2 regions of the Paenibacillus sp. FSL M7-0896 genome follow, and region 1 is predicted to be linked to the other one. Evidence: riboswitches for the same ligand, from Rfam matches in the RefSeq annotation. Region 1 holds a riboswitch; the other holds the start of a gene.

The links. A riboswitch is a leader RNA that binds a small molecule or an ion and turns the genes downstream of it on or off. The one in region 1 is predicted to bind S-adenosylmethionine.
Region 2: another riboswitch for S-adenosylmethionine. It lies ahead of MKY12_RS25850 (methionine ABC transporter ATP-binding protein); the one in region 1 lies ahead of metA (homoserine O-succinyltransferase).

What each region holds. Positions count from the first base shown of each region.
Region 1 covers NZ_CP150250.1:1,717,215-1,733,098, reverse strand. Annotated here, with positions in the region: gene MKY12_RS07255 (aminotransferase class I/II-fold pyridoxal phosphate-dependent enzyme) at 54-1,220, opposite strand; gene metA (homoserine O-succinyltransferase) at 1,269-2,186, opposite strand; SAM riboswitch class I at 2,303-2,434, opposite strand; gene corA (magnesium/cobalt transporter CorA) at 2,961-3,896, shown strand; gene MKY12_RS07240 (HRDC domain-containing protein) at 4,067-5,083, opposite strand; gene MKY12_RS07235 (ROK family protein) at 5,252-6,133, opposite strand; gene MKY12_RS07230 (cobyrinate a,c-diamide synthase) at 6,558-8,156, opposite strand; gene MKY12_RS07225 (cobalamin biosynthesis protein) at 8,149-9,333, opposite strand; gene cobM (precorrin-4 C(11)-methyltransferase) at 9,281-10,078, opposite strand; gene cobI (precorrin-2 C(20)-methyltransferase) at 10,075-10,950, opposite strand; gene cbiE (precorrin-6y C5,15-methyltransferase (decarboxylating) subunit CbiE) at 10,982-12,208, opposite strand; gene MKY12_RS07205 (cobalt-precorrin-5B (C(1))-methyltransferase) at 12,201-13,316, opposite strand; gene MKY12_RS07200 (precorrin-8X methylmutase) at 14,311-14,976, opposite strand; gene cobK (precorrin-6A reductase) at 14,979-15,773, opposite strand; gene cobJ (precorrin-3B C(17)-methyltransferase) at 15,770-15,884, opposite strand, start outside.
Region 2 covers NZ_CP150250.1:6,000,159-6,016,042, forward strand. Annotated here, with positions in the region: gene MKY12_RS25810 (hypothetical protein) at 170-769, opposite strand; gene MKY12_RS25815 (iron-sulfur cluster assembly accessory protein) at 942-1,301, opposite strand; gene mqnE (aminofutalosine synthase MqnE) at 1,682-2,788, shown strand; gene MKY12_RS25825 (NAD(P)/FAD-dependent oxidoreductase) at 2,867-3,928, shown strand; gene MKY12_RS25830 (YuzB family protein) at 3,955-4,209, opposite strand; gene MKY12_RS25835 (NifU family protein) at 4,292-4,540, shown strand; gene MKY12_RS25840 (MetQ/NlpA family ABC transporter substrate-binding protein) at 4,723-5,598, opposite strand; gene MKY12_RS25845 (methionine ABC transporter permease) at 5,657-6,316, opposite strand; gene MKY12_RS25850 (methionine ABC transporter ATP-binding protein) at 6,316-7,332, opposite strand; SAM riboswitch class I at 7,433-7,568, opposite strand; gene MKY12_RS25855 (Cthe_2314 family HEPN domain-containing protein) at 7,661-8,407, opposite strand; gene MKY12_RS25860 (UbiD family decarboxylase) at 8,434-10,206, opposite strand; gene MKY12_RS25865 (COX15/CtaA family protein) at 10,269-11,204, opposite strand; gene MKY12_RS25870 (thioredoxin family protein) at 11,313-11,657, opposite strand; gene MKY12_RS25875 (polysaccharide biosynthesis protein) at 11,744-13,372, opposite strand; gene MKY12_RS25880 (DUF456 family protein) at 13,399-13,884, opposite strand; gene MKY12_RS25885 (Cof-type HAD-IIB family hydrolase) at 13,904-14,683, opposite strand; gene MKY12_RS25890 (penicillin-binding transpeptidase domain-containing protein) at 14,777-15,884, opposite strand, start outside.

The sequences.
Region 1 (15,884 bases):
GCTTGTACGTTCTGCGAATCTCGCATGCCGGGCAGGTCCGGCGGCGCATCGCATTATTCCAGCTCGCTCCGGGCGGCCTCCAGGGCCTGCCCGAGATCGGCGATCAGATCATCTACATGCTCTATGCCGACAGAGAAGCGCAGCAGCCGGTCATCCACGCCTACAGCATCGCGGATTTCAGCCGGAATATCGGCATGGGTCTGTATCGCCGGATAGGTCATCAGCGATTCCACACCGCCCAGACTCTCGGCGAAGGCGATCAGCTTGATATGGCGGAGCAGCGGCTCCACATAGCTGGCCTCTTTTACCTTGAAGGAGAAGATCCCGGTGTTGCCGGAAGACTGGCGGTTCTGAATCGCATAGCCCGGATGGTCCGGCAGGCCCGGGTGGAAGACCTCAGCAATCGCCGGATGCTCCTGCAGATAACGGGCAATGGCCAGGGCGTTGCTCTCATGCCGCTCCATACGCAGGGCGAGGGTCTTCATGCCCTTCATCAGCTGGTAGCTGTCATTCGGCGCGAGAACGGCTCCCAAGGAGTTATGCAGGACAGCCATTTCAGCCGACAATTCTGCACCCTTGGTCACAATCAGCCCCGCCAGCACATCGTTATGCCCGCCCAGATACTTAGTCGCACTGTGAACCACGATATCTGCGCCAAGCTCCAACGGGCGCTGGAAGAACGGGGTCAGCAGCGTATTGTCCACAATCGTGAGTAGCCCGTGACGGCGGGCCCAGGTACATACGGCTTCGACATCCGTAATCATCATTAGCGGGTTGGTCGGCGTCTCAATGAATACAGCCTTCGTGCCCGGCTGGCGGGCCGCTTCCAGGCCATCCAGATCATTCGTATCTACATAGGAGGCGCTGATGCCGTATTTGGAGAGAATCCGTTCCAGCAGCCGGTAAGTACCGCCGTACAAGTCCAGCGATACAATGAGATGGTCCCCTTGTCCAAACAAGGTGAACACTGTAGTCAGTGCAGCCATACCGGAGGCACAGGCGAAGCCGGCATCCCCGGATTCCAGGGCTGCTGCCGCTTCTTCTAGGACAGAGCGGGTAGGATTTTTGGTGCGGATGTAGTCAAAGCCTGTGCTCTGTCCAAGCCGCGGGTGACGGAAGGCCGTCGCATGATAAATCGGGTAATTAATGGCCCCGGTGGCGGGGTCCTCCATTGAACCAATCTGTGCCAGTCTGCTCTCAATTCTCAGTTTCTCATCCATCTCCATTGCCTCCTGATTAATTACTTCTATTAAGAATAAGTCAACCTCTTAGATAAATGCCCCGATATCGTAAGGAGTCTCCTGGTATACATAGTAATTGAGCCAATTAGCGAATAATAAGTTAGCATGGGCGCGCCAGACTGCCGGCGGTGTGCGTGTCGGATCATCCTTGGGATAATAGTGCTTCGGCAGGGCAACCTCCAGCCCCTTGGCGATATCCCGGTCATACTCCCATTTTAAGGAGAAGGGATCATACTCCGAATGTCCGGTGACAAAAATCTGCTTCCCGTCATGCGTAGCCACCAGGTACACCCCGGCTTCCTCGGATTCTGCCAGAATCTGCAGCTCCGGGTTCTGCTCAATATCTTCACGGGTGACGTCGGTATGGCGGGAATGCGGAACATGGAACACTTCATCGAAGCCGCGCAGCAGCTTGACATTATTATGGCTCATTGTATGCGGAAACACTCCAAAGCATTTGTCCGGCAGACTCACCTTGCGCACGCCGAAGTGATGATACAGCCCTGCCTGCGCCGCCCAACAGATGTGCATGGTCGAGGTTACATTCTGCTTGCTCCACTCAAAAATCACTTTCAGCTCTTCCCAGTAGTTGACATCCTCGAACTCCAGCTGTTCTACGGGAGCGCCGGTTACAATCAAGCCGTCGAACCGGCGGTGGCTGATCTCATCAAAGGTTTTGTAAAAGCTCTTCAAATGCTCTGCCGAAGTATTCTTGGACGTATGAGAGCTGGGGTGCAGCAGAACAACATCCACCTGAAGCGGGGAATTCCCGATAAGGCGCAGCAGCTGGGTCTCAGTAGTTTCTTTGGTAGGCATCAGGTTCAGGATGGCGATCCGGAGAGGACGGATATCCTGATGGAAGGCCTGGCTTTCATCCATTACAAAAATATTCTCACCGGATAATACTTCTTTGGCCGGCAGGCTGTCGGGAATTTTGATAGGCATTGCTGTTCACTCCTTAACTGAAATGGGGTTCCACTTGGTGGTTCAACCTGAGGCAGGGTAGCGAAAAAAGACCTTTCCCGGGCGAGAAAGGTCATATCATGCAGTCATATGCGCCTCTCTCATCTGCCAGAGAACTTCCGCCGGACGAACAACGCCCTGCAAAGCTTCCGCAAGAATTAGCACCGTGCGTTCACACGCCGGTTGCCGGGTTTCATCGGGCTAGTCCCTCCACCTGCTCTTGATAAGATTTAGCTGTATTCAGTTGAATAACCTTAAGCATCTGAACGATGCTTTTTCTTAAATTTCACTTTAAATCATGAACCTCCTTTTCGTCAAGTCCATACAATGCTGAAGGGGCCTTATAACAGAAAACAATTTCTCTTGTAAGAGCCATATCCCGGCGTTATACTAGACAAGTGTTTCAACCAAGTGGAAACGGCTTTGCCGTCCCTTTAAAGGACGGTACCGTTTCAGCGAGAAATATAAGGATAAGGGATCGTGTGAAACCTATACATTCTTATATTTCAAAAAAAACGGCGAAAAGAAGAGGTGAGAGAACAATGGAAGGCGACCCGGGCTCGCGAATAAGCGTGCAGAATGAACAACCACACAGGATTAACATCAGCTTGCCGGCGGCGGGAGCCCTTTTTCTTCATGCTCTCGGACCGTCTTTTGGCCTTCGTCCATGATTGTACCACCGGCCAAGCTGATTTTTTCCGTGTGCTGAAATTAGCATACCCCTGGAGAAGACCAGGGACATAAGGAGTGAATCAGATGAAAATCCGGCTGGTGAATGCAGGGGTTTTTACGCCTATTGACAATATTGAAGAAACTTTAACCGCCCCTGCTGAGGGGTTCTACTGGATTGATGCCGATGTGGAGGACCTTGTAGAGCTTCAGCCTATATACGGCCTGCATGATCTGGCTGTGGAAGACTGTCTAAGTGAAGAGGATCAGCGTCCGAAGCTGGAGATTTATGAGAGTCATTATTTCATCGTGGTGAACAGCATCCGGTTCGATGATGAGGAAATCTTCCTCCGTGCACTCAATGTATTCCTTGGCAGACATTTCATTATTACCGTTACGAAGCAGAAGATCCATGAACTGCGTGTCCTGAAGCCCGTACTGTGGGAGCAGGAGGTCAGTACGCCTGACCGCTTCCTGTATCTGCTGATCGACCTCGTTGTCGACAACTTCTTCTCGGTCGGTGACCGGATTGAAGCGCGGATCGAGAAGCTGGAAGAAGACATCCTCATGCATACCAAGAAATCGCATCTGAGCGAGATCATCGGTCTGCGCAGTGAGATTCTCTGGCTGAAGAAGATGCTCGGCCCGCAGAAGGAAGTTATCAACACACTCAACAAGAAGGATCTTCGCCTGATCGACGATCAGCTGCAGAAGTATTTCAGCGATATTTATGAGAATGCGGTCAAGATCTCTGAGACCTTCGAAACATACCGCGATCTCATGGGCAACTTGCGCGAAGCTTATCAGTCCAGTATTGCGAACCGAGCCAATGAAATCATGCGTGTATTTACAGCAATTACTACCATATTCATGCCGCTGACCGTGATTACCGGAATCTACGGCATGAACTTTGACAATATCCCGGAGATCCACACCGAGTACGGCTACTATGGCGTCATTGCCGTTATGGTGACGCTAGGCTGCGGAATGCTAATTATCTTCCGTAAGAAGGAGTGGCTATGAAGCAGAGCGGACGAATACGAAGGACGAAGGCACCGTATACCCGGCTACCGGGACTCGGAGAGCCTTCGTCTTTTTGGTATGTCACCAGTATGTAATGCGTCTGCGCCGATCAGGAATTCCGGTCATCAGGACCGTAGATTGGGACTGATGCAGGCCATCAGACTCAATAATTATTGAGGGGTAACTATCCCTAACGCCGCCGGATGCTCCCGCCGGAAGCGGATGCGGATCAGCCGCAGGCGTTCGTAATACAGATCAAGTCCGTCAGCAGGTACGAAGTTGTCGCCGTAGGCTTTGTAGAGGACAGGCTTCAGGAAGTTGTCGCCGATCAGTTCATAGGCTGTCCAAATATTGTTCTGTTCTTCGGGACTCACCTCTCTCAGCTCCAGGGCAATAAGCTTCTCGGCCGAGTAGCCGTCCTTCTCCAGCTCCTCTACCACTTCAAGCACTTCACGGCGGGAAACTCCGCTAAGCACTCTGAGCTGCTCCATCCCCTGTCCCTCTTCAATCCCCTGTAATAGAACGCGCCGCAGTCTCAGCCGCTCCAGCTGCTTCTTGTACTTAAGCTCCTTCTGCTTATAGTGCCAGGATACGAAGCTCTCTTCGTCTATGGCATGATTCACCCAGCTTAGCGGAAAATCATGCTCACGCTCAGCCGCCGCGGTGATGCTAAGCCAGTCTGCACCATACTGTGAGACTTTGCCTTCACCCACACCCGGGAGCTGCAGCAGCTCCTCCTCCGTGCGGGGAAGAAATGCGCTGATCATGCGCAGCAGTCGGTTGCTGGCCAGGATATAAGGCGCCTTCCGCTCACTGGAGGCCTTCCCTCTGCGCCAGGAGCACAGCTCCTCGAAGATGGCTTCATTCCCGTATTGCTCACTGTAATACTGCAGCTTAAGCTGCTCCTGGCTGCGGCTGCTGAGGTTATCGTCATCATGAAATACCCCGTCAATCAGCGGGCGGTAGCCATCCCCCATCTTCACGGCAAGCTCGTGCCGGTAAACACACAGCATCTCATTCCATGATCCGCCTTCATACCACAGGCTGTCGCCCGTCTCCTCTTCGCCGGAGAAATCACGCCAGCCAAGACGCCACTGACCCTCTTCCTCTCCAATCCACAGCTGGGCAAAATTCTCTTCGTCCATTCCTGATCTTCTGCACAAACGGTTCATAAATACGATCTGCATATGAATCCCTTCTTTCGTCGTCTTACAGTACGCATGAGCGCTCTGAACGCAAAAAAAGCACCTCTCCCACGACATTCGTGAAAGAGGTGCTTCCTCTTAAATGCTATACTGTTAAAACCTAGAATACCATATATTACGTAACAGTCAATCTCTTTTTGACAAAATATCCTACTTGCGGTCTAAAGCCAGCTTGGCCAGACCCAGTGCTCCCGACAGACCGGCGTTATCTCCAAGCTGCGGAGGCACAATGTAGCTGCCAATCTCTTCATTGAGCGCTGGATGCTGCACATATCCGCCGAGCAGCTCCTGCAGCTTGGCATGGATCAGCGGGAAGAGCTGGCTCTGCTTCATCACACCGCCGCCCATTACGATCTTCTGCGGCGAGAGGATCAGCACATAGTTCATAAGAGCATGAGCCAGATAGTGGGCCTCCATCGCCCAGGCCGGATGATCCGCAGGCAGCTCGCCCGCGGGCTTACCCCAGCGCTTGCCGATGGCCGGCCCCGCCGCCAGACCCTCCAGGCAATCGCCGTGATAAGGGCAAAAGCCTTCGTAGTGGTCCTCAGGATGACGACGGACCAGGATATGGCCCATCTCGGGGTGGGACAGCCCGTGAACGAGCTTCCCGCCTACCACAGCACCGGCACCAATCCCGGTGCCCACCGTGATATAGAGACAACTGTCCAGCCCTTGCGCTGCTCCCCAGGTGTACTCGCCCAGCGCTGCGCCGTTCACATCTGTATCAAAGCCGATCGGAACCCGGAATTGCTCCTCAACGGCTCCAACCAGATTATACCCGCCCCAATGCGGCTTCGGTGTGGTTGTAATATATCCATAGGTGGGGCTGCCGATAACAGGGTCAATCGGTCCGAAGGAACCGATCCCGATAGCCTCCACAGCTTTTCCGCTGAAATAATCCATTACCTGGCCCATAGTCTCCTGAGGAGTAGCCGTCGGAAAGCTCACCCGGTCGATAATCGTCCCGTCCTCATTCCCGATACCGCATACAAACTTCGTTCCCCCTGCTTCAATCGCTCCCAACAATTTCACTGCAGCGTTCCCCCTTCTCCTGATGCATCCATATGCTGTTGCTTCTGATAATTTCGATAGACTCCTGAGATACGATAAATACAATGATAGTTTCCTGCGCTGGAACTAGCCGGTTGACCAGTCCGAGCGCATTAATGAAGCGTTCTCTTGTCCTATTATACGTATCAAATATACGTATGACAAGCGGTTGACATATAGTATAAAGAAGTGGTTTGCTGATGAGGCTTAGGCCGCATTGAACGGGACGGGGGTAGTTGGATTTTCTACAGTTGCTAATGAACGAATAGCCGATGCTAGAACAACAGTTGGAAAAACAACACTTAATGTTGCCCATTTTAGCCCAAGTAGCTAAAAGTAACATGAATAGATGTTGTTTTTCCACTTATCGCCACACATTTCGTTAGAATTAATAATTTAAGATACGTTATTCCACTTGTTGGTTCCGGGAGCCGGGAACATGCTGCTGCACAGCCTGTTTGCGGCCACGATAGGCCCGGCAGGCTGCTACAAGCCGGGCTGCTGCCGGGAGATGGGAGGCCAGATGGATATGCGCATAAGCAGCCATAATGCTGCCGCTGATGTAGCCTTCCGGCTGGCTGCCCCCTCTGCCCTTACTCTCGTAGGCATAGGTCCGGGCTGCCCCCTCAGGATAGCTCATGACGGAGTAATGAAATTCATGGCCGCGCAGACGCTCGCCCTGCTTCAGCAGCAGACAGTCGTGAAGTGCCGTAACTTCACGATACCCGAGTGCCGCCCGGCGTTCCTGCATCACGGTATGCGCAGGAATGATTCCGGCCATCTCATGCACCGTGCCGGTGCGGTCGGTCAGACTGCGGGCCAGCACCATATAGCCGCCGCACTCCGCATACAGTGGCATTCCAGCGTCTGCGGCGGATCTCAGGCCGCTTAGGAAGAGTTGGTTCGCGGCAATCACCGCCGCGAATTCTTCCGGGAAGCCGCCGCCGAGATAGATGCCGTCAGCTTCCGGCGGAATGCCTTCACCGCTGAGCGGGCTGAAGTAAGCCAGCTTAGCACCCGCATGTGCGAGCAGCTCCAGATTATCGGCGTAGTAGAAATTGAACGCCGCATCCCGGGCTACGGCAATGAGCGGGCCAGGCCCCGCCGGGCCTGCCTGTGTCTTATGTATCTGAGCAGCGGGGTTACAAAGTTCAGCCGCATATGTAAGGGAGCGGACTTGCTGGTCCGGCATCTGCATGCAGGCAAGCAAAGCTTCTTGCTCCGGCGCCACAGGCTGCCCTTGCACAGCAGGCGCGGCCGCAGCAAGCTCCAGCAGCCGTTCCAGATCCGTGCCTTGCTCCAGCATGTCGGCGGCACGCTCGAACAAGGGCGCAAGCTCCCCGCGCTCCACAGCGGGCAGCAGGCCCAGATGCCGCTCCGGGATGTCCAGCCCGCTGTCGCGGGGGAGCCAGCCAATCACGGGAATCCCGCAGGCTGCTTCAATGGCAGCCTTAACTAACCGGTAGTGACCCTCGCTGCCGCAGCGGTTCACCAGAACGGCGGCAATCTGCACCTGCGGCTCCAGCTGCCGGAAGCCCAGCACTATCGCCGCGGCACTGCGCCCCATGCTGCGGACATCGACCACCAGCAGCACAGGGCTGGCGGTCAGGATGGCGATCTCCGCCGTGGATCCGGTCAGTGCTGTGTCTTCCTTGCCGTCATACAACCCCATCACGCCCTCAATGACGGACAGGTCAGCATCCGCCGAAGCCTGCAGGAAATACTCCTGCAGATAGTCGCTTGAAGTCATCCAGGAGTCCAGGTTGCGCGAGGGATGGCCTGTGACCGCAGTGTGATAGGCGGGATCGATATAGTCAGGGCCGCATTTGAAGCCCTGAACCTTCAGGCCCCGCCGGGCAAAAGCGCGCATCAGCCCCAGTGTGACCGTTGTTTTGCCCGAGCCGCTGCCTGTGCCTGCGATGACCAGGCGGGGATGCGCCTGCGGCTCACGGGGGGCTGATCCAGGCTTTTTTTCATATCCGGCTGCATTCCTCAGCTCATTCACCGCTCTTCCCCTCCTTCTCTCCGGGATAGACAATCCGGGCTACGGCGATGGTCACATTGCCGCTCTTGAGCTTAGGCTGCAGGAGCGAATGCGCACCTGAAGACAGCAGCGCAGCAGGTTCACAGACACCGTAAGCCCCGGTTGCCCTGAATACCACCTCAGACGGATGGTCCAGATCTACTGTATTGAGCTGCTCCGGGGTGTACAGAACCAGCTCCCAGCTGTATTTGACGCACAAGGCCAAGAGTCCCGCTTCATCCCCCTTGATCCCGGCTGTCGCCACATTCCGCACACTATCGAGCGACAGACGAAGCTCATTCAGAGTGCGCAGGACCACGGCTTCCAGCTCTTCCGCAGACGTCCCGCGGTTACAGCCGAGTCCAAGCACCAGACTGCGCGGGCGATACACTACAGTGTACTCGGCCAGAGTAGTATCTGCCGGTGCGTCCTCCTCTGGTTCCTCCGTCACCCGGTCGCTTACCACAATCGCTGCACTGAAGCTGCGTCTGCTATACCGAAGCTCGGCTCTGCTTGCGAACATAAAGACATGCTCCGGCACCTCAGCACCCGGCGGCAGCCAGTCACGTTCCCCGCTCTCCTGCACAAAGGCTACCGGCTCCCCGTTAACGAGCGCAGCACTAACCCCCTTCATGGAGGTGAAGCTGTCGGCACGCCAGCCGTACTCCCGGCCCAGCAGATCAACAGCGAAGGTGCCCTGCACATCCGAAGCCGTGGTGATCACCGGATGGCTGCCCAGCAGCTCCGCAATCTCCAGTGTCAGCCTATTCGCTCCGCCAAGATGGCCGGAGAGCATGCTGATGACATGCTCCCCGCGCTCATCGATGACGATGACGGCAGGATCGGTTCTTTTATCCCGCAGCAGCGGAGCCGTCAGCCGGACAGCCGCCCCCAGTGAGAAGAACAGAATGACCGCCTCATAGCTCCCGAAGAGCCCAGGCAGCACCCCTCTGACCGGTCCGTCAAATACAGTGATCTCCCCGCTCCGCGCCTCCAGCTCTCCGCTATACTTGGCATAGACAAAGACCTCAGTCCCGCCAAGCCGCCCGCCGAGCTTCACAGCCAGCTCTATGCCACTCCGCGTAATGGCAACAGCCGCATACCGCTTACTCACCGGAGCCGATTCCTTCCCTGCAGCCGTGGGTGAAGGTCTTGTCATACAGCTTGGAGCGGTGCTGATCGCGGTCCGTCAGCCCGGGGGCCAGCGCCCAGCCGGCCAGGATCATGGCATGCATGGTGATGCCGGCACCTTGCAGGTCCGCCTCCAGCTTCTCAACCGTGGTCCGCAGAATCTGCTGATCCGGCCAAGTGGCCCGCTTCACGACCGCCACCGGGGTCTCCGGGCTCCAGCCTGCGGCCAGGAATTCACTGCTCACATGACCGGCCAGTGATGCACTCAGAAACAGCGCCACCGTGCAGTGATGCTCCGCCAGCTTGCGCAGCTGCTCGCGCTCCGGCACGGGTGTGCGCCCTTCCGCACGGGTCAGAATGACCGTCTGCGTCAGCTCCGGCACGGTCAGCTCTGCGCCAACCGCCGCCGCAGAGGCAAAAACCGAGCTGACGCCCGGTACAATCTCGTAAGCGACGCCACGTAGCTTCAGCAGCGACATCTGCTCCAGAATCGCGCCGTACATGGCGGGGTCTCCGGTGTGGACGCGGGCTACGCTTTTACCGGACTGCACGGCAAGCGTCATCAGCTCCACCTGCTGCTCCAGATCCATGCCCGAGCTCTGAAGCACCTGCGCACCGGGCTTAGCGCTGCGGATCAGCTCCTCGCTGACCAGCGAATCCGCATACAGCACCAGATCAGCGGAGCGCAAGATTCGGCTGCCTTTTACAGTGATCAGCTCGGGGTCACCCGGTCCGGCACCTACAATGTATACCTTCGACGCAAGCTCTGTCATTTGCTCACCACCATCAGACTCAGGTACTCCACTTCCTTGCCCCGCAGGTCCCGTGCATCGCGCCAGACAGTCTCATAGGGGGAGGTGACCTTGGTTACCACCGAGGCGCGGCCGGACAAGCCCAGCTCATCCAGCACATCCAGCACCACATCCAGCACCTTGGCCACCTTAAGGAACACCACCGTATCATGATGCAGCAGCGCTTCCCGAAGCGCCTCCCTGTCGTCCGTAGCCGGGATGATCCCCACCCGCTGATTGCCGTCTGCCAGGGGCTGCTCCAGCGCAGCCGCCGCGCCCAGCACCGAGGATATTCCCGGAACCGAGACGACCGGCACACCGGGGTGCAGCTCTTGCATCAGCCGGGCCAGATGAATGAAGGTACTGTAGAGATTAGGATCGCCTTCGGTCACGAAAGCCACATCCCGCCCCTGTCTCAGCTCTCCCCAGCACAGCTCTACCGTACGGGTCCAGCCGCCAGCCAGCAGCTCCGGGTCCTTCGTCATCGGAAAGACCAGTCCGAGCATGATTTTGTCCTGCGGGTCTACATGCAGCTCAATGATTTCATAGGCGTAGGATTTGCCGCCCTTCTTGGTTGCCGGGTAGGCAATCACCGGACATTCCCGCAGCAGACGGCAAGCCTTAAGCGTAATCAGCTCCGGGTCGCCGGGGCCAACGCCTATGCCGTATAACGTTCCGAGCGCCCGGGGAGTCAGTCTTTCCTCCAGCTCCAGCTCTTCTGCATCCAGCGGGTCAAATAACGCACTGGCCGCCTGTATCGCTGCTTCTGTCCACAGCGTCCCTGCCGCTTCTCCTGACGATATTTCCTGTCCCTCCGCAGCCTGCTCACGCGGCTCAGTTACATCGGTCTTCATTGCGGGTTCCTCCTTCGTTATTGTCTGATGATTAATGAAGCCTCCGGCCGCTGACCACATAGACGGGATTCATTCCGTCGAACCGGGTCATGCCGAGAATCGGCTTGCCGCGCGACGCCTGAAGCATCGTCACCTCGCAGGCCAGCCCTGCGGCCTTAAGCGCCTCCATGCTGCCATGCAGGGTCTCCACCGTAATCGCCCCAACCACAATCCTTCCGCCGGGCTGAAGCCTCGCAGCGCTATGTTCAATAATGGCCGCCAGCTCACCGCCGCTCCCGCCGATGAAGACGGCATCCGGGTCAGGTAGAGCCGTTAAGCCCTGCGGCGCCTTCGCCTGAATGATCTGGAAATCCGCCCGGAACTTCAGACGGTTCGCTGCCATATTCGGCAGGTTCTCCGCACTTTTCTCCAGAGCGTAGACCCTCCCGAGTCTGGCGATCCGCGCACATTCCGCAGCCACCGCACCCGAGCCGGAGCCGATATCCCACACGACTGCATCCTCGGACAGGTTCAGCTCCGACAGCACCAGAGCGCGGACCTCGCGCTTCGTAATCAGGCCTTTCTCCGGCTTACGCTGCCGGAACTCCCCGTCGGGATAAGCGAATCCGCGCCGCACGGGAGCGGAGACCTCCTGCTTACGGCGCAGGATCACGACATTAAGCGCCGCGAACTCCCTGGTCTCCATTTCCTCCAGCGTCCAGAACCGGCAGATCTCCTCTGCGCCGCCAAGCCGCTCGCAGACAAACGCCTCATATTCCACCATCCCGAACTCCTGCAGATAAGCGGCAATGACCGCAGGGGTGTTGTTCTCGTCTGTCAGCAGGGCGATTTTGTGCCTGCCGTCTATACGCTGGGCCAGTCCCTGAATGGGACTCCCGTGCAGACTGATCAGCTCCGCATCCTGCCAGCTGTCCCCGAGCCGCGCGAACGCAAGCTGCACGCTGCTATAATGAGGGATCACCTCCACATGCTCCGGCCCGAACCTGCGGACAAGATACCCGGCAATCCCAAAAAAGAACGGGTCCCCCGAGGCCAGCACCACCGTCCGCCGCTCACGCCACACCTCCTCCAGCTTGTCTGTAAAAGGCTTCAGCCCGCCTTGCAGCACGATTTTCTCCCCTCTGTATCTGCCGAAAAAATTCAATTGCCGCTCGCCGCCCAGCAGCACCTCGCTGTTGTTCACTATGCTTAAGCTATCCGGGGTCAGGCCGCCGGCACCATCCTCACCGATCCCGATCACATAAATCAGGTTATCCATGAATCTCCGCCCTTCCCAGCACCCTGCCCTTCATTGTAATGAGCACCATTTCCACAATCATGCCTCCGTTTATATGCGCCAGACTCTGTTCACAGGCATGCCTGCACAGCTGCTCGAAAAAAGTGTGATTCCCCGCCTCAGTCATCATATCCACGACCTGTGAGGCTGTGTTGGCGGCGGCAATCTCCTGCACCTGCTCAGGGGACGCTCCCGCACCCGCCGCAACGGCTGCCAGAAATCCGAAATCGACGGGCGCGTTCTTGGAGTGAATCAGCATGGCCCCCTGAGCCACCTTGGAGAATTTGCCGGCCATCCCGACGAAGGTAACCTTGCGAATTCCGTATGCCTTGGCATGCTCCAGCGAGAAGCCCACATATTCCCCCATCTGTATAAAAGCTTCCTCCGGAAGCTCTGCGAACATCGCGATGGCGTATTTCTCGCTGCTGCCGCCTGTGGTGAGCACAACCTGCCGGTTCCCCGCCGCAGCCGCCACCGAGATAGCCTGAACCACACTCGCCTTGTAGGCCTCGGTGGAGAATGGGGTCACCACCCCCCGCGTGCCCAGGATCGAAATGCCGCCCAGAATACCCAGCCGGGGATTCAGCGTCTTCATGGCGATGCTCTCGCCCTCCGGCACGCTGATGACTACCCTCAGGCCCCGCACTGCACCGTGCTCCTCCAGTACGGCGGATACCGCCTCCTGAATCATCCGCCGGGGCACCGGATTAATCGCCGCCTCTCCCACGCCCACCGGCAGCCCCGGCTTCGTCACCCGGCCAACACCGCGGCCCCCGTCAATCTCCACGCCCGGCTGATCCCGCCAGCTCACCGCCGCCTCGATCCACGCCAGATGCGTCGCATCCGGATCGTCTCCGGCATCCTTCACTGTGGCACAGCTTGCCGTGTGCGACCCTGCGCGCTGCCAGCCAGTCAGCTCAAAGGTATGACGGAACCCGGCCGGCAGATCAATCTCTACCACAGGCAGGCTCTCCCCTGTAATGAGCAGGGTGGCCGCACCTGCGGCTGCCGCTGCGGCACAGGCCCCTGTCGTGTAGCCCCTGCGCAGCGGAGGAGCGGGCGTTTCACCTGCGGATTCGGGAGCGGGCAATCCGGGTTCTACAGCCTGCTTTACCTGCTCAGCCGCTGGCTTGAACTCGAGGCAGCTGGCTTGCTCCGGTTGCTCAGTTGCCTGATCGAATCCGGACAATCCGGGTTCGATAGGCTGGCGTACCTGCTCGGCCGTCTGCCCGATCGCGGGGCTGCTGGCTTGCTCCAGCCGTTCAACTGCTTCTGCGGATTCGGGGCCGCCTACTTGCTCCAACTGCTCAGATCCCTGATCGAATTCAGGTCCGGCTGCTTGCTCTACCCGCTCTGCTTGCCCTGCCCCTGCCTCCCCGCTTTCTTGGCCCCGGTTCTGCCTGACGGCTTGATCGGCTATTTCCTTGGTCATGGCACTCCCTCTTTGCTGATGGTCTAAGAATGAATCCTCAGAATCTGAACAATCTGCACACCGCTGAAGCTTATCCGCTGAGCGTTCGCCCTGGGCAGGTAACCTGTCTTACTCTCTATATAACCTGATTATACTGCTGCTTCTAAGCAAATCAGGAGATTTTTATACAAATTCTGGATCCATTGCACTTTGTACATTAGTTGAACCCCAAATCCGCCAAAAAAGTAAGTCTGCTGCATTTTGTACATTAGAATTTGGCGGGGGAGGTGTTTTGGAGCTGTTATCCACAAATCAAGTGTATGAACTACAGTAGAACCAGATTTCAACTATAAAATCACGAATTCTGTTGTACAGAATACTATTAGAACTAAAGAAGTAAATAATTTGAGATAGTTGTATTCTGTACATTTAAAACCCGCAAAAAGGGAGGATTTCCTCATCTAACTGTAATCTGTACAACTATATCTGCCCAAATGAAGGAGAACACCGATTATAGAAAAGTATAATTGCACGTTTTACAGCTAATTGGCTATTCACTCGTAGATCAGAGCATTTAGTTGTACAGAGTGCGATTAAGCATACCACTTGCACCTTAAGCGGGATATGACAACTCACCAGCCCTACGCTTCAGCGATCTGATTCTCTGATCAAGCTAACCCAGCTCGCCCGCCGCCCGGCGGACTGCCAGCAGACTTAGTGCGTTCACTGCGGCGACCACGATTGTACTGCCGCCTTTGCGGCCGATATTGGTGATGTAGGGAATATCCAGCTTGCGCAGCTCATCCTTGGATTCCGCCGCAGAGACGAAGCCAACGGGCATGCCGATGACAAGTCCGGGCTGGGCGGCGCCTGCTTTTACCAGACGGATCAGCTCCAGCAGGGCAGTCGGCGCGTTGCCGATGACATAGATTCCCCCCGGTGCCTGGGCGCAGGCCTTGCGCGTTGCGATAATCGCCCTTGTGGTTCCCAGCGCCTTCGCCTCGTCCACCACATCAGGATCTGAAATATGTACCCGGACCTCGCCGCCGTACCGCTGAATCCGCTCCTTGGCAATGCCCGCCTCCACCATCCGCACATCCGCTATAATCGGCTTGCCCTGCAGAATGGCGTGAATCCCCGCCTCAATCGCCCCGGGATGGAACACCAGGCTGCGCCCCAGCTCAAAATCAGCCGAAGCATGAATAATCCGCTGTACAATCGGGTACTCCAATGCACTAAACGAATGTTCACCCAGCTCCTCCGTAATCATCTGAAAGCTTAGACCCTCTATCTCCTGCGGCTGTACGGTCACCGGCTTGAACTCTGTCCCGAAATCCACATTCATCCCTCTTCCCTCGTCATTAGCAGCGCATTCTTCACAGCAGCCGTAATCTCGTCAAAAGAATCAAACACCGTTCCGCCATCCCCGAAGGGCAGCCCCGGCCGCATAATCAAAATCACATATAACCCCATATCCAGCGCGGCATGCAGCTTCTCATCCACCGAGCCTTCGGCCCCGCTCTCCTTGGTAATCATCACCCGGGTGCCGTACTGCCGGTATAAGGCCTCATTCATCTCTCTGCTAAAAGGGCCCTGAAGCGCAATAATATTCCGCTGCTCAATCCCAAGGGTCAGACACTTCTCCAGATTCTCCAGACAAGGCAGCAGCCTTACGGTCAGCCGGATATCCGGATCTCCCAACAGCTCCTCCGCAAAAATCTCCAGCGTTTTGCCGCCGGTAGTCAGCATCACAGAGCCCTTCAGCTCCTTAGCCTTGCGCGCAGCCTCTTCATAGGAATGCACTAGCAACAGCCGGGGGTGGCTGTTATAGATAAGGCTCTGCCGCTCGTAGCGGAAGTAAGGCAACCCCAGGGCAGCAGCAGCTTCCATTGCATTAGCATGGGCCTCCAGCGCAAAAGGATGGCTGCCGTCCACCACGGCACGGTACCCGCCCGCTTGCAGCAAAGCGATCATCGCCTCGCGGTCCAGTCTGCCGACGCGGGTGCGGATGCCTGCGGCCATAAGGCGTTCTGCCCCGCTGGGCGTCACCACGCTGGCCTGCAGCGGCAGGCCTTGGCGCAGGAGGCTCTGAGCCAGCTCGCGGGCGTCGCTGGTGCCGCATAACATGAAGATCATCGCGGCTGGCGAAGCGCCAGATCGTCTGCCAGAGCCGCCGCCTCCGTTACATCATGCCGCCCATGGCAGTGATGCTCATGCGCGTGATGCGTGTGCCCATGTTCATCATGC
Region 2 (15,884 bases), 3.4 Mb from region 1:
AATGAAAGTATCGGTTGAAAATCTCTCTGTGCAATCAAGCTTTTTTCATACTATAATCCTATTAATCCCACTAGTCAAGTATGTTTTATAGGGGAATTGCGAATCGACACTAATTGGACAAATAAATAACCCTCCTACACCTAATAGGTGTGGAGGGCTATTCACCTTACTAAAGTTCAAATACTATCTCATCACTTGCCTCACCCATCTTGAACGGGTGACTGTATTCTTTGAACCTAAATTGAATTCCTGAAATCTCATCAGGTAAGGGTGGAGAGACTACATATTTATATGATGCATGATCTGATCTGCTTCCACCATTAATCATTCGGCAATCATATTGGTCATTAATATATAGTTCGTAATGCCTATGTTGATGAGAGTTGGAGTCAATATCCTGCTCATTGTCCCAATCAATATTTAGTGTTAATACACTTGCATTGGTGTATTGTTTCATAGATGTTAGAGTATAGAAACGCTCCCCGTTCACGACTGACTTCAGAATTGCAATGTGTTGTCTAAATCCGGCTGGTTCGATCATTGGTTTAAATTGTTTTTCATTCATCATACTTGAGAATAAGGAGTTTAGGAAATCTTCATAGAGTTCAAAGGCTTCTGACCATTTAGTAATATACTCCAATGGAGGAAATCCTGGATTATTATCCGAGACCTCCTTTCTCTTCTTGATCAAAGAGCAAATTTCTTTATCGATATCCATAATCCGTTCATCATAATGCTCTGTTGGGCGTTTAAATGGCATTCGTATCATTTTTATCCTCCTCACAGCTCCATTAATTATTTCATCACCATATTTTAACATATAATGGTTTAAGTCAACATAAAAAACCTCCTAATTAAGTACAGTTTGCACCATACATAATTAAGAGGTCTCGAAAGCCATAATCCACGCTTACTTTATCAATAATTCAGCATTCACAGGTTTAGCAAGGCTCCGCCGCCGGGTTCCCTGCTTCTTCCTTCGTACGGAACGAGGAGCCGCAGCCGCAGGTAGCGCTGGCGTTGGGATTATTGATGGTGAAGCCGCCGGTCATGCCGGATTCCTCGAAGTCGATCTCCAGGCCGTTGAGGTAACGGATATCGTCTTTGCTGACGACCACCTTCAGACCTGCAACGTCCATGTAGATGTCCTGCTCAGTCTCGGTATCATCGAAGCCCATCGCGTACGAGAATCCGCTGCAGCCCCCGGCGGTTACGCCCAGACGGAGAAACATATCCGGCACTTCCTGCTCTGCCAGCATGGTCTTCAGCTGGCCTGCCGCTGTCTCACTTATGTTAATCATAATAACAACCTCCTTAGGGTTCATTGTATTGGAATCAAGCAGCCTTCAGGCTGTACGTAATGAAATCAATGCCTTGCCGGGAAAAGAATGAGTATGATGTATATCATTTTCATCGGCTCTTTCAATCAGTATACTCCACTATTCTTCTGCCCTCAAGTCGTAAACCGGGCGCAGGTAAGCCATTTATCCCGGAAGACCTGCAGTTTCTGGCGGTTGCTCACCCTACGGGAGAAGTTTATAATGAGAAAAGCGATAAATTTTCGAAAAATTGTCACGGGGGTTGCAGTTAACCTCTATTTATAATGCCGGCTGTTGCCGGATATTCTCAGGTACACGATTATGCGATGCAATTGCCTCGCCAACCTTCAGGAGGAACTTATATGTCTACCCTTATTACACCCCACACAGATGCCCGGATGGCGAACATCATTGAGAAGGTTCGCGGCGGAGAACGATTGAATTTGGAAGACGGCGTTTATTTATATGAGAGTAACGATCTCTTAACGATCGGACAGCTGGCTAATGAGGTCAATCTGCGAAAGAACGGGAATAAAGTCTATTTTATCGAGAACATGAGTCTATATTTCACCAATGTCTGCGAATCCCGCTGTGCCTTCTGCAATTTCCGCAAGGATGAAGGCGAAGAAGGGGCCTACACCCTATCCGGCCAGGAGATGGTGGAGTATGTGCAGCAGCATATTCATCCCGGCGTGCGCGAGTTCCATATTGTAGGCGGGCATAATGATAATGTGCCCTTCCAGTACTATGTTGATTCGCTGCAGGCTCTGAACGAGCATTTCCCCGAAGTGACTCTCAAGGCCTATACAGCGGCAGAGATCGACTTCTTCACCCGCATCAGCGGACTTAGTATCCGTGAAGTGCTGGAGCAGCTGCGCGCCGCCGGACTGAAGACCCTTACCGGAGGAGGGGCAGAGATTCTGTCTGACCAGTACCGCAAAAAAATGCGCGTCGACAAAGCCAATGTCGAGGAATATCTCGAGGTGCACCGCACCGCCCATCACCTTGGCATGAAGACCCATACCACGATGCTGTACGGGTCGATTGAGTCCCGTGAAGACCGCATCCGCCATATGCTGCAAATTCGTGACCTGCAAGACGAGACCGGCGGTTTCATGGTATTCATTCCGCTGTCCATGCAGCCTAAGAACAAGAATGCTGGCATTATGCGCCGCAACTCCGCGAATGAGGATCTGAAGACCATTGCCGTCAGCCGCCTGATGCTGGACAATTTCGATCATATCAAGGCCTACTTCATTAATATCGGGCCCCAGTTGACCCAGGTTGCCTTGAACTTCGGCGCTTCCGATGTGCACGGAACGATCCTGAAGGAACGGATCAGCCACGCTGCCGGCGCGCTGACACCGGAGGGCTTGACCCGGGATGAGCTGATCTGGCTCGTGAAGGGCGCAGGACGGATTCCTGTAGAACGGGATACCTTCTATAACGAGATCAAGGTATACGAATAAGAACAGAACAAGCTTACCTCAGCCAGTGAACGCAGAACTGCCTTGTCCATTATGTACCCGAAAGGAAGATCAGTTGGCATGAGAACCCTACTTGTCTTGGGCGGCGGCTACGGCGGTCTTGCCCTCATTCAGCAACTGCTGGATAATCATCTCCCTCCTGATGTGGAAATCATCCTGGTGGACCGGATGCCGTATCAGGGGATCAAAACCGAATATTATGCACTGGCCGCAGGCACCGTCACCGATTACCATCTGCGGATTCAATTCCCGGTGCACCCCCGCCTGACCGTACGTTACGGGCAGGTGGGTTCCATTGATCTGGAGAGCAGGCTGGTCCTGCTCGATTCCGGGGAGCCGGTAGCCTATGATATCCTGGCGATTGCCCTCGGCTGTACGGATAATTACCATAACATTCCGGGTGCCGAGGAATACACCTGCAGTATTCAGAGCTTCGCCGGAACCCGGGAAACTTACCGCCGGCTGAACGATGTGAAGCCTTATGGAACCGTCAATATTGTCGGCGGGGGACTGAGCGGCGTAGAGATTGCCTCGGAGCTGCGGGAGAGCCGGCCGGATCTGAATATCTCCCTGATGGACCGGGGGGAACGTATTTTGTCTTCTTTTCCGGCCAAGCTGTCCAGATATGTCGAGGAATGGTTCAGTGAGCATCAGGTGGAGACGATTGGCGGGGTGTCGGTCTCTCATGTCGAGAAGGATGCCATCTTCAATGGCACCCAAGCCATTCCGGCGGATGTGACGGTATGGACTGCCGGCATTCAGCCGGTGCAGGTCGTGCAGCAGCTTGAGCTTCCGAAGGACCGCGGAGGCAGGCTCATTGTGGGGGAGTATTACAATATCGCTGAATATCCGGAGGTCTATGTGATCGGGGACTGTGCCAGCCTGCCCTTCGCCCCCAGTGCACAGGCGGCGGGTGCCCAGGGCGAACAGGTGGGCCAGATTATTCAGGCGCTATGGCGGGGAGAAACCCCGAAGCTGCATAAGATTAAGCTGAAGGGAACCCTTGGTTCACTCGGTAAAAATGCCGGCTTCGGCCTGATGGGCCGCCGCTCCGTCATGGGCCGGGTCCCGCGCCTGCTGAAGAGCGGCGTCCTGTGGATGTCCAAACGCCATTTTGGCTAAAGAATCCCGGCTTGAATCCAGGCGGCTTAGTCTATCTCCAGGTTGTCCCAGGCCTCTGCCTCTCGTATAGCGGCTTCTATGGCCTCTTCCAGAGCAGCGGGGGAATCAGCCGTAATGATTTCCCCGTCAACCATGGCGAACGGCTGGAGATAACACTCTCCGCAGTTGTTCAGACAGCCGTACTCCACTACATCATATTCAGGGTTTTGCTCCAGCTTAAGCTTGAGCGGTTCAGTGCCGTGGCCGATGTTGCTGGCACAGAATTCTATAATTGGTCTCATGATGATCTCCCTATTCTGCCTTAACCATTTTATTTTTTAACTTTTTGTACTATAATAAACATACGAAAGGAGTGATTGAGAAATGAGTGAGAATGTACAAAGCGCAACCATGTACGATGAAGTACTGGAAGTCCTTGATAAACTTCGTCCGTTCCTGCAGCGCGATGGCGGTGACGTGGAACTGATTGATGTTGAAGACGGCATCGTTAAGCTGAAGCTTATGGGTGCATGCGGCAGTTGCCCAAGCTCCACGATCACGCTAAAAGCCGGGATCGAACGCGCCCTGATTGAAGAAGTAGAAGGCGTGGAAGAAGTCGTTCAGGTATTCTAATCCCGTTTCATAAACCATCCCGGCCTCCGCTAAGAGGTCGGGATTTTTTTTATTATAGAGGATTTCGTCTGTAGGATCAACCACCCGGCGATTCAAAAAGACCAGAAGCCGCTCCGCCAGCCATTTCTGGCTACGGGCTACTTCTGGTCTCATTAGATTATTCCGCTTCCCTAGGCTTAAGCTTAGAATGCCGGGATAATTGCTCCGTCATATTGCTTTTCGATGAATTCCTTCGCTTCCGGGGAAGTCAGCGCTGCTGCCAGCTTCTGAATGGCATCGGAATCCTTATTGTCAGGACGGGCTACCAGCAGGTTAGCATACGGGGAATCTCCGCCTTCGATGAACAACGCATCCTTCGTAGGAGACAGCTTGGCATCCAGTGCGAAGTTGGTGTTGATCAGCGCCAGGTCCACTTCATCCAGCTGACGGGGCAGCATGGCTGCATCCAGCTCAATGATGTCCAGCTTCTTAGGGTTCTCGGTGATATCCGCTTTGGTGGAAGCAATATTGGTGTCATCCTTCAGCTTGATCAGACCATTCTTCGCCAGCAGAATCAAGGCGCGGCCTCCGTTCGTTGCATCATTCGGAATCGCAACCTTCGCACCTTCTGCCAATTCATCGATCGATTTGATCTTTTTGGAATAGGCGCCAAATGGCTCTACATGAACAGCAGTTACAGATACGAGATCTGTGCCGTTCTTAGTGTTCTGATCATCCAGGTAAGGCTTGTGCTGGAAGAAGTTCGCATCGAGCTGCTTCTCGGCAAGCTGTGTATTGGGAAGAATATAATCTGTGAATTCTTTGATCTCCAGCTTAATGCCTTGGGCTTCAAGCAGTGGGGCAATCGCTTTGAGGATCTCCGCATGCGGTACAGGAGAAGCACCAATCACCAGGGTTACCGGGTCCGCAGCAGGCTCTGTAGTCGGCTCTGCAGCAGCCGCTTCTGTAGGTGCCGTTGTCGCAGCAGAATTCGTGGTGTTATTCGCCTTGTTGTTTCCGCAAGCGGCAAGCATCAATATCAAGGTCAGGCTGAAGAATGTAAGCAGTACTTTTTTCATCTGTAAATCCCCCTCTAATCCATATGGTTTATTGAATAAGGCTATATGTGGACGTACCTTATTTCCGTGTAAAATGTCTTACCAGCCGGTCACCGGCCATTTGCAGCAGCTGCACCAGAATCACCATCAGCGCTACCGAGATAAGCATGACTTCCTTCTCATAGCGGTAATATCCGTAGCGGATCGCCAGATCACCCAGGCCGCCGCCGCCGATCATGCCGGACATTGCGGTATACGAGACAAGGGTCACAACAGTAATGGTTACACCGGCAAGCAGACCCGGACGAGCCTCCGGCAGCAGCACGCGCATAACGATCTGCCCGGTGGACGCTCCCATGCCCTGCGCCGCTTCAATAATTCCCCGGTCAACCTCCCGCAGTGCCGTCTCCACCAGTCTGGCGAAGAAAGGCGCCGCACCGATCACCAGTGCCGGAATCGTTCCAAGCACACCGATCGAGGTGCCCATAATGGCCTTGCTGAACGGAATCAGGGCAACCATCAGAATGATAAAAGGAACCGAACGCAGGATATTCACAATGAAGGATAATACCGAGTAAACCACCCTGATAATAACGTTATTTGACTTGCCCCATAAATATAACACAATTCCAAGCGGTAAACCAAGGATTATTGTGAATATTCCTGAAATAGCGATCATTTTGAGTGTAGCAATCGTAGCTTCCAGCATTTCTTCCCAATTGATTGTGCTAAAATCCATTACAAAATCACCTCCACATCAAGACCTTGCGCTATGAGCTCAGTGAGCGTGGCTTCGACCGCACCCTCAGGTCCTTCGAACCGGACGATCAGCTGGCCGTAAGGAACATCCTTGATCGTAGAGATGGTGCCATGAAGAATGGCGAAGTGAACCCCGGTTCCCTGAACCACCTGTGAGAGCGTCGACCCGTAAGTCTTTTGCCCGAGAAAAGTGATTTTGACCGACTTCGTGTAACCTGGCTGCACAGCATCGATCGCTTGCCGGAGCGGTCCGTCCGACTGGGTCTCACTGCGGATGAATTCCTTGGTGACCTCATGCTTCGGCTTCAGAAAGACCTCGGCCACTTCACCCTGCTCCACAATACCGCCGCCATGGATCACGGCAACACGGTCGCAGATGCTCTGAATGACATGCATCTCATGGGTAATCAGCACGATGGTCAGATGGAATTTGCTGTTGATATCCATCAGCAGGCGCAGAATGGAGTCTGTGGTCTGCGGATCAAGCGCCGAGGTCGCCTCATCGCATAACAGAACATCCGGATCACTTGCCAGCGCCCGGGCGATTCCGACACGCTGCTTCTGTCCGCCGGATAGCTGAGCCGGGTACTTATTCCAATGCTCCTCCAATCCAACCAGGGCGAGCAGTTCCTTGACCTTTTGTTCAATCTCGTTCCTTCCGGCTCCAATCAGCCGCAGTGGAAACGCGATATTATCATAGACTGTAGCCGATGAGAGCAGATTGAAATGCTGAAAAATCATTCCAATCTTACGCCGCTGCTCCTGCAGCTGTCCCTGGCTGAGCGCTGTCAGCTCGACACCGTCCACCCACACCTCGCCCGCAGTCGGACGTTCCAGCAGATTAATGCAGCGGATCAGCGTGCTTTTGCCGGCCCCGGAATGACCGATCACCCCGAAGATTTCCCCCTTCTTAATCGACAGGCTCAGCGCAGAGAGTGCAGTTGCCTGCTTACTGCCTTTGCCATACACCTTGGTTATATCCTTCAATTCTATCAACCGCTGCGTCCCCCTTCTGTTCTAGCTTCCATCATTGCAAAAAAGACCCCCTACGATCCATGCAGATCGCAAGAGGCCCTGTGTGTATAATGACAATGCCTTCTCATCTGCCAAAACCCCCGAATCCGGCGGCATTGTAGGAATTAGCACCATGACATTTGGATGCAGCGTAAGGCTGTATTCAAACCGGTTGCCGGGCTTCATCGGGCCTATCCCTCCGCCGCTCTCGATAAGATCATAGTATGAAGTTATAGACTCCGTATCCTGTCAGAAGTTAATGTATGCCTAAGTATAATTCAGTTTCGAGATTTTTGTCAAAGGTAAGTTTTTACGGACGAGCTTGTCCGGATTTCGGGCCTGGGGCCGCTTTGTTCTTGTGCCATTGTTCATTCCCGTAGCTGTATGCGGCGGCCAGTGATTGGCATACCATCTCCAGGCTCTGCTTCAAATCCTCCAGGTGGCTGTCGAGATCCTCCAGACGAATCTTGTCATGCAATCCCTGGTGACGCTGCCAGAGGTCGTCGGTCATCTCCGCGTTCATGTAATGGATCTCAGCGTTGCGCCGCTTGCGCAAATTCTCAACCGGCTCCCGGTAGGAATTCCTGATTCGCTCCAGCTTCTCCGCCAGCGGATGATGCGGGTGAAGCAACTGAAATTGCCTCAGCACCGTGAAATAAGAGAAATGCGTCTTCACCTTGCCTGTATTGAGATTGTACAGATTATTCAGCACCGTGCCCAGCTTGTCCAGCAGCGAGAAGACACGGATGAAGCCATCCTTGTAGAAATACACATATCTGGCGTACTCCCCCTGCTCTGTGGACGACATGTCGTCCATATAACCGGCAATCACTGACTTCCGGAAAAAGGCGGCTGCGAACCAGCTCTGCTCCAGCTCATCTAGAGAGGAGATCAGGCCGCGTGTCCAGATTTCCAGCTTGCGGTATTCATGGTCATGGTCTTCATGTGCCGCCATCTCCTTGCGCAGCATGGAGGCTGCCTTCGCCATGGACTCCATAGCTTCAGCCAGCACACCGCTGTTCACGCGGGGCGGCTCTCCAAGTAACGTCCGCAGCATATTTTGACCCTCCTTAAAATTCACTTCTACGCCAGAGGAAAATAACGGTTCCAGTTGCGGTCTACCCGCTTCGCAATATCCTCGCTCGGAGCCAGCTCCTCCGGGTATCCCGGCTTCATCCGGGCATCTATAATGATCGGCAGTGTATAGCTGACGCTGCCCCGGTGTACCCCGGCCGCCGAATAGATATCATCCGCCGGATTGAAGCGGGTGAATACGGTCCACAGGAAGGAGGTCTGCGTGCTTACCGCCTCTTCCGCCTGATCCACCAGCACAATCAGCGGCCAGGCGGTCTCCCTCTCCTTGAAGGCAGCCACCAGCCGCTCCGGCAGCTCCGGGTACTCTTCATAGGATGCACCGGAAACGGCTAAACATCCTCCGCAATAAGGCACAGCGGCGGTGATTGATGGAAGCAGACCCTCTGTATAGGTCCTTGGCAGCTCACGGACCGGGCTGCCAATGCCCGCCATCACCGCCTTACTGCCATGATTCAGCTTACGTCCGGTATAATCCAGTGTATCCATGGAGGTATTGGCAAAGATCGTCAAATCCGATTGTGGATCGAAGCGCTCAAGCACCGTTTCCAGCAGCTTGGGGAAATCCGTTAGCTCCACCTGCACATTAGTCAGCAGCAGGAATTTGGTTAAGGAAAGCTGACCTTCCCCTAAGATACGAAACGCTGACACCATATACTCACGGGGATAGCTCTCCCTAACGACCGCTGAGGTCAATGAGTGCGAACCGGATTCGGAGTAGGACCAGAGCGCTTTGACCGAAGGAATCAGCATAGGATAGGCTGGAGCGAGCAGCCGCTGCAAATAATCCTTCAGATAATAATCCTCCTGGCGCGGCTTGCCGGTGATGGTCGCCGGGTAGATGGCATCCTTGCGGTGCCACATCCGCTGAACATGCATGACCGGGAAATCATGCTGCATCGAATAGTAGCCGGACTGGCTGCCGTAAGGCCCTTCCTCTCTCCGCTCCAGCGGAGACACGCGTCCCCGGATGGAGAATTCCGCCTCAGCCGGAATCCGGTGCCCGCCCAAGGGGTCCTGCACCATGGGAAGCTTGCCGCCCAGCATCAGCGAAGCCAGCATCAGCTCCGGAACCCGTTCCGGCACCGGTGCCACTGCCGCTGCAATCAGGGCCGGCGGCCCGCCGATGAAGACAGACACCGGCAGGGTCTCGCCGAGAAGCTCTGCCTGCGAGTGATGGAAGCCGCCGCCCTTGTGAATCTGCCAGTGAATACCTGTGGTGCTGTCGTCATACATCTGAATCCGGTACAGTCCGAGATTATGATCCTTGGGGTTGGTGATATTCTCCGTATAGACCAGAGGAAGCGTGATGAACGCCCCGCCGTCCTTAGGCCAGGCCGTAATCCGGGGCAGCTCCTTCAGCGGATCGCTGCTGCTGCAGACGCCGAGTACCGGAGCCTCTCCTTGCGGTATATTCTTGGTTCCTGCCCTCAGCAGCTCCAGCAGCACCGTCTTCTCCCGCCATAAGCCGGCGCCTGAAGGCGGAATCAGCTGATCCATCGCCGTTGTCAGCGACTTCAGCAGCTGCTCCGGTCTTGTCCCAAAGGCCTTGTTGACGCGCTGAACTGTACCGAACAGGTTCGTAGCGACCGGGAACGGTGTTCCTTGCACGTTCGTGAACAGCAGTGCCGGGCCTTCCTCCTCCACCACCCGGCGGTGAATTTCGGCAAGCTCCAGATAAGGATCAACAGGGGTATCTATCACTGCCAGATCCTTATCCCTGCGGAGCTGCTCAATCCATTGTCGTAAATTACCGTATCGCACTATAGCGTTCCTCCTCAAACAGGACCTTATGCTTATCCCGTCCACCGTTGCCGTTTACTTTATTACTTGCTGCCCCTGCCGGCTCCGCTTAACTGCCAGACCCTTACACTCATGTAGCACAGAACCCCGAAGAGTCCGGAGATCAGCACGATATGAGACAACGCAGCAAATATGTACAATCTTTCATTATTCAGTGTATATACCACAGCCGCTCCGCTGAATACCTGCATCAGGCATAGCAGAACCGCCGCTACTCCCAGAGCCCTCAGCTCCGGCAGCTCCTTATGCTTCCAGAAGGCCAGATGCCCAAGTATAGCGGTCAGCAGGAACAGAATCGCCGCCGCCATCCGGTGAATGAATACAATCCCTACTCCGCCGCTCATCTCCGGAATCCATTGTCCGTTACACAGCGGCCAGCCGGAGCACCCGCCTTGGGAGCTGGTATGGCTTACGTAGGCCCCGATGTAGACCACGATATATGAATATACTGCAGTAACCCAGGTTAAGTTGCGGAAGGCTGGGCGGACTTTGGGACTTCCTGTGCTGAATTCCGCTCCTGGAGCGAATGTCCGTCTGGTCCCAAGCGCCAGCATCAGCGAACCGGCGAAGGCAATCAGCGAGAAGCCCATATGCAGGGCCATGACCGCAGCCGACTGCGATTTCACTACTGCAAGCGCTCCCATCCCGCCTTGAACGATGACGAAGATCAGGGTCAGCAGGGCATAGGCCAGCAGATCTCTGCGGTGCCTGGCATAACGCCAGAAGGCAACCATGGAAGCCAGGGACAGCAGGCCAGCCAGGCCGCTGAACAAGCGGTGGGTATATTCAATCAGAGAGCCGATGGTATAGGCCGGAATCAGCTTCCCGTGGCACAGCGGCCACTCATTCCCGCATTCCAGTCCCGAGCCGGTCTTAGTCACCACAACCCCGCCAAACAGCGCCATGAACATAATGAGACAGGTCAGATAGCTTAGCCATTTTAATTGAAGTGTCGTCAATAGTATCACCCGTATTGTATAGGAATGAGTATGAAACATATAAATGCTTATATTATTAGAAAAAAAGCACCGCTTCTGCTCGGATAGGGCGAAAGCGGTGCTGCGTAATTACTTGTGAATGCTGAGATAAACGTCCAGCGCCGTATCAAGAAACTTCTCGATTTCCTCCCGGGACTTCCGGAGCTTGTTCACAAACCGGACCAGTTCCCGTCCATCGGTGTACGCGACAAAGCTTGGAATGCCCAGAATATTCTGTTCCTGGCTGACATCGCCTACGGCATCGACATCCACTTCGACCAGGGTAAGACGCTCTGCATATTTCTGTTCCACATCCGGCATGAACGGATCAATGAATTTGCAATCCACACACCAATCTGCCTTGAAGACTGCCACCGTCAGGCGCGGAGACTGAATTGCCACCTGGAACTGGGCAGGCGAGCTGATTTTGTCCATTTATTGACCATTCCCTTCTATCAGAAAGTTACACAAGAAGCTTGCTCTTTAAGTGAAGCAAAATGTACGGAATAAGTCAAACATCATTATTCACCGGCACGAACACGGGCGGGCTGCAATTTCATTAAAGGACCCAGCAGCTTGCGCAGCGGACGGGGATAACCGGCAATCTCCTGGCTGCTGAGTACACCCAGAATAATCAGGAGAACCAGATACACAATCACGACTGCCGCTCCAACCACCAGACAGGTGATCAGGAAGGCCAGACGGGCCGGCATCAGATCAGTCATCAACAGGCCTGCTTCATTCAGACCATAGCCGATGCCTGCCGAGGCCAGAACCGCAATGGAGAAGCCTCCCCAGCGTTTGCCGAGAATGGAGAAGGGTACGATTTTTTTGAGCATCCGCAGATTCAGCAGTGTAATGACAATGAAGCACAATGCCGTAGAGCCGATAATGCCGTAGATGCCGAACCACTGGCTGAACAGGAAATTGGAGCCAAACTTCACGAGGATACCAACAAGTACATAATACATCGATATCCGCGATTTGCCCATTCCAAGCAGGATCGAGTTCGTGGTCATCATCGTAATCTGGAAAATGGTACCCAGCGTCAGCATCGCCACAATGCCGCTTCCATCGAGTGTCTTGAACAAGAGGCCATTCACAGAATAAGCAGCCACGACCAGGGAGAGCACAACCGGTGTGCCGGTCAGAATGGACACCCGCATGGCGAGTGTGACCTGACGCTGCAGGTGCTGTTCATCTTTGCGGGCGAAGGCGGCAGATATAATCGGAATCAGCGATGCACTTAGGGCGATTGACAAGACCGGAGGAATCCCGGCCACGCTCTGTGCCCGGCTGCCGAAGATCCCCAGTGTCCACGTGGCTTCCTTCAAGCCGATTTGTCCGCTAAGCAGCGGCACAATAAAGGTAGTATCAATGAAGTTCACTACAGGCACCGTAACGGAAGACAATACAATCGGTATGGACAGCTTGAAAATATCCTTGTAAATCTTCAGCAGCGGGATACGGGCCTCACTCGATTCATATAATGCAACCTTCTCCTCGCTGCGTCGCAGCTTCATGGCATAATACAGCATCACGCCAAAGGCGCCGATACTGCCGAGCACACTCCCGAAGGATGCCCCTGCTGCCATCCAGGTGTTGCTGTAGCCCTGGCGCAGCAGAATGAAGGCAAGCAGAATGGCCGTGGATACCCGAGCAATCTGCTCAACAATCTGTGAGATGCCGCCGGCCATCATATTGTTACGCCCTTGGAAATACCCGCGCATCATCGCGATCGCGGGGAATAGCAGCAGCGCCGGGGCAATCGCCCGTATGGCCAATGTACTCTCGGGAACCTTGCTGGATTCCGCATAATAAGGAGCAGCTATGTAGAGCGCCACACTCATAAGCACACCAACCACAGCCGCAAAAATCAGCGCCGCCCGGTACACCTGCTGTGCTTCCTGCGGGCGGTTCAGCGCATAGCGCTCGGACACCATTTTACTAAGTGTGCTGGGAATTCCCGCTGTTGCCAGCGGCAGCAGCAGCAGATACACGTTGTTGGCTTGTGTAAACGCAGCGTTACCGACTTCATTGAATAAATGCTCCAGCGGCACCCGCTGGGCAAGCCCGAGGACACGGGCCACCAGTGCGGCTGCCGCCAGAATAAGCGTGCCTTTGACAAAGGATTCTTTCTTGGTGGACAAGCTGTTTCGCCTTCTTCACAATAAATTTAGTAACGTCCGATCCAGATAAAGAAGAGGACGATCATCACAATCTGCAGAATAATCTTGACGACTGTGCTGCTGAACAGCCCGAGCAGAGCGCCGAAGCTGACCTTAACCGCTTTACCTGCCTTCTCGCCGGCAATCAGCTCGCCGATGAAGGCACCCAGGAAGGGGCCAATCAGCAGGCCGAACGCCGGAATCAGGAACGGACCGACAATCAGACCGATGGTGCTGCCGATCACCGAGGCGCGGGAGCCGCCGAACTTCTTGACGCCCCAGGCCCCGACCACGTAGTCGGCAACGAACAGAACGACAACGATCAGGGTCTGGGCAATCCAGAACCAGGGACCGAAGGAGTCGAAGGAAAAGAACCAGCCATATACAAAGAAAGCCAGGTAAATCGCAAGCGCCCCCGGCAGGATCGGATATACCGCCCCCGCCAGCCCGATTGCGAACAAAGCAATGATCAGAATCCAGCCCAGAATTGTCAATTCCCTCAACTCCTTAATCTTAAGCTCGCTTGGATATGCGTCCGGCCGAGGTTCCGGCCTCTGTAAGGATGTACTTCTGAATCACTTCTGCGATCCCGTCTTCATTATTCGTAGCTACTACCGCATCCGCTTCCTGCTTGACAGCTTCCTGGGCGTTACCCATAGCCACTCCAAAGCCGGACTGCTGGATCGCTGCCAGGTCGTTGAGGCTGTCGCCTACGGCAACAACCTGGGACATGTTAATGCCGAGCAGCTTGCATACTTCAAGGATGCCTGAAGCCTTATTGACGCCAAGCGGATTAATCTCCAGGTTGAACGGCGAAGAGTTGGTGATCTCCAGCCCGCCCAGCTCCTGCAGGCGCATCAGCAGCTTATGACGGATATCGTTATCCTCGGTGGAATAGCCGAATTTCAGCCATTCCCTGCTGTCAATCTCCCCATCCCAGCTATCCCGGTTGTACACTTCATCTACGGAGTAGGCCCAGAACCAGATATCGAATTCTTCAGCGATCTTGTGCATCTCCCGGACCAGTTCAACATCCATCAGGGACCGGCGATACAGCTCATGAGGCGCACGCCAGACTTCACTTCCGTTGACCATGATCATCGGAGTATTCAAGCCAAGCTGTTCAGCATACGGCATCGCACTGCGCGAGGAGCGTCCGGTAGACAGGCAGACATGTACGCCGGCTTCCATCGCTTTTTTGATCCATTCCACCGTAAGCGGGGTAATCTTCTGTTCGTCGTTCAGTAGGGTTCCATCCATATCCAATGCTAGCAGGCGGTATTTGGCAGTCATTTGCCACCCCTCCATTCTTGGTTGCTCTTTCGTTTGAAGGCAACCGTATATTTGGTATTACGCAGATCCATCTCCTACTCGATTATAATATCATCAGTTTGTTGCAGGAGTATTATCGGCACTGTCACCGGAAGCAGCGCCGTCATTTGAGTTCGCTGTTTTCAGGCTTTTCTTAGGCACACCGTCCAGTCCGTACTCCCAATCATAAGCATCGAAAATTTTACGCGCAACCGGAGCGGCACTGTTGGAGCCGAAGCCGCCTTCCGGAATGACCACAGCCACCGCTAACTTAGGATTATTACGCGGGGCGAAGGCAATAAATACCCCGTTATCGCGTAATTGCCCTTTTCCCAGCTGCTGTGAGGTCCCTGTCTTACGGGCAAAATCATAAGGGAAATCTGCGAATGCGGAGACCTTACTGTTCATGCCCTTTTTAATCTCTCTCCAATAGGACTTGTCAAAGGTCGTCACTTCATCCAGCACCTCGCGCTCAAACTTCTTGACCACCTTGCCCGATGAATCCGTAATCTTGCTGACAAGCTGCGGCTTAATCCGCACCCCTTCATTCGCAAGCGTCGAGGCATACTGGGCTAGCTGCAGCACCGTATAACGGCCCTGCTGTCCGAAGGAGGCATAGACCAGCGCGGCTTGCGCACTGCCCGCTGCCTTAGTATCTGTGTAGTTGATCTGTCCCAGGTATTCATTAGGGAGACCGCTCTGCGTAGATACGCCAAGGCCGAATTCCTTCATATACTTATCCCAGATATTAATGCCCTCACCCTTGTATTTCTCATAGAGCTTCTTGCCGATCATATCCACCATGAACACGTTAGAGGAATCTTCAATTGCCTTAGCCGGTCGCATGGGTCCGTATACGTGCCCGGAGGAATTGCGGACAGAGGATTTATCATCCTTACCGAAATAGGCAATGCCTCTATCTGTGTACGTATAGGAAGTGCTGAAGAAGCCTTCATTCAGACCAATCAGCACCGTCAGAGGCTTAATGGTGGAACCAAGCAGCACAGTGGAGCCGAATCCATGACCGGACAGGCCGGAAGAATACGGGGTGATTGTCCCGTTCTGGTAATTGCCCATGATCTTGTTCCATGTATCTGAATCCAGCTTCTCCGCTGTCCAGACATTGGTATCGTAATCCGGCATACTGGCCATGGCCACGATATTGCCGGTATCGACCTCCATC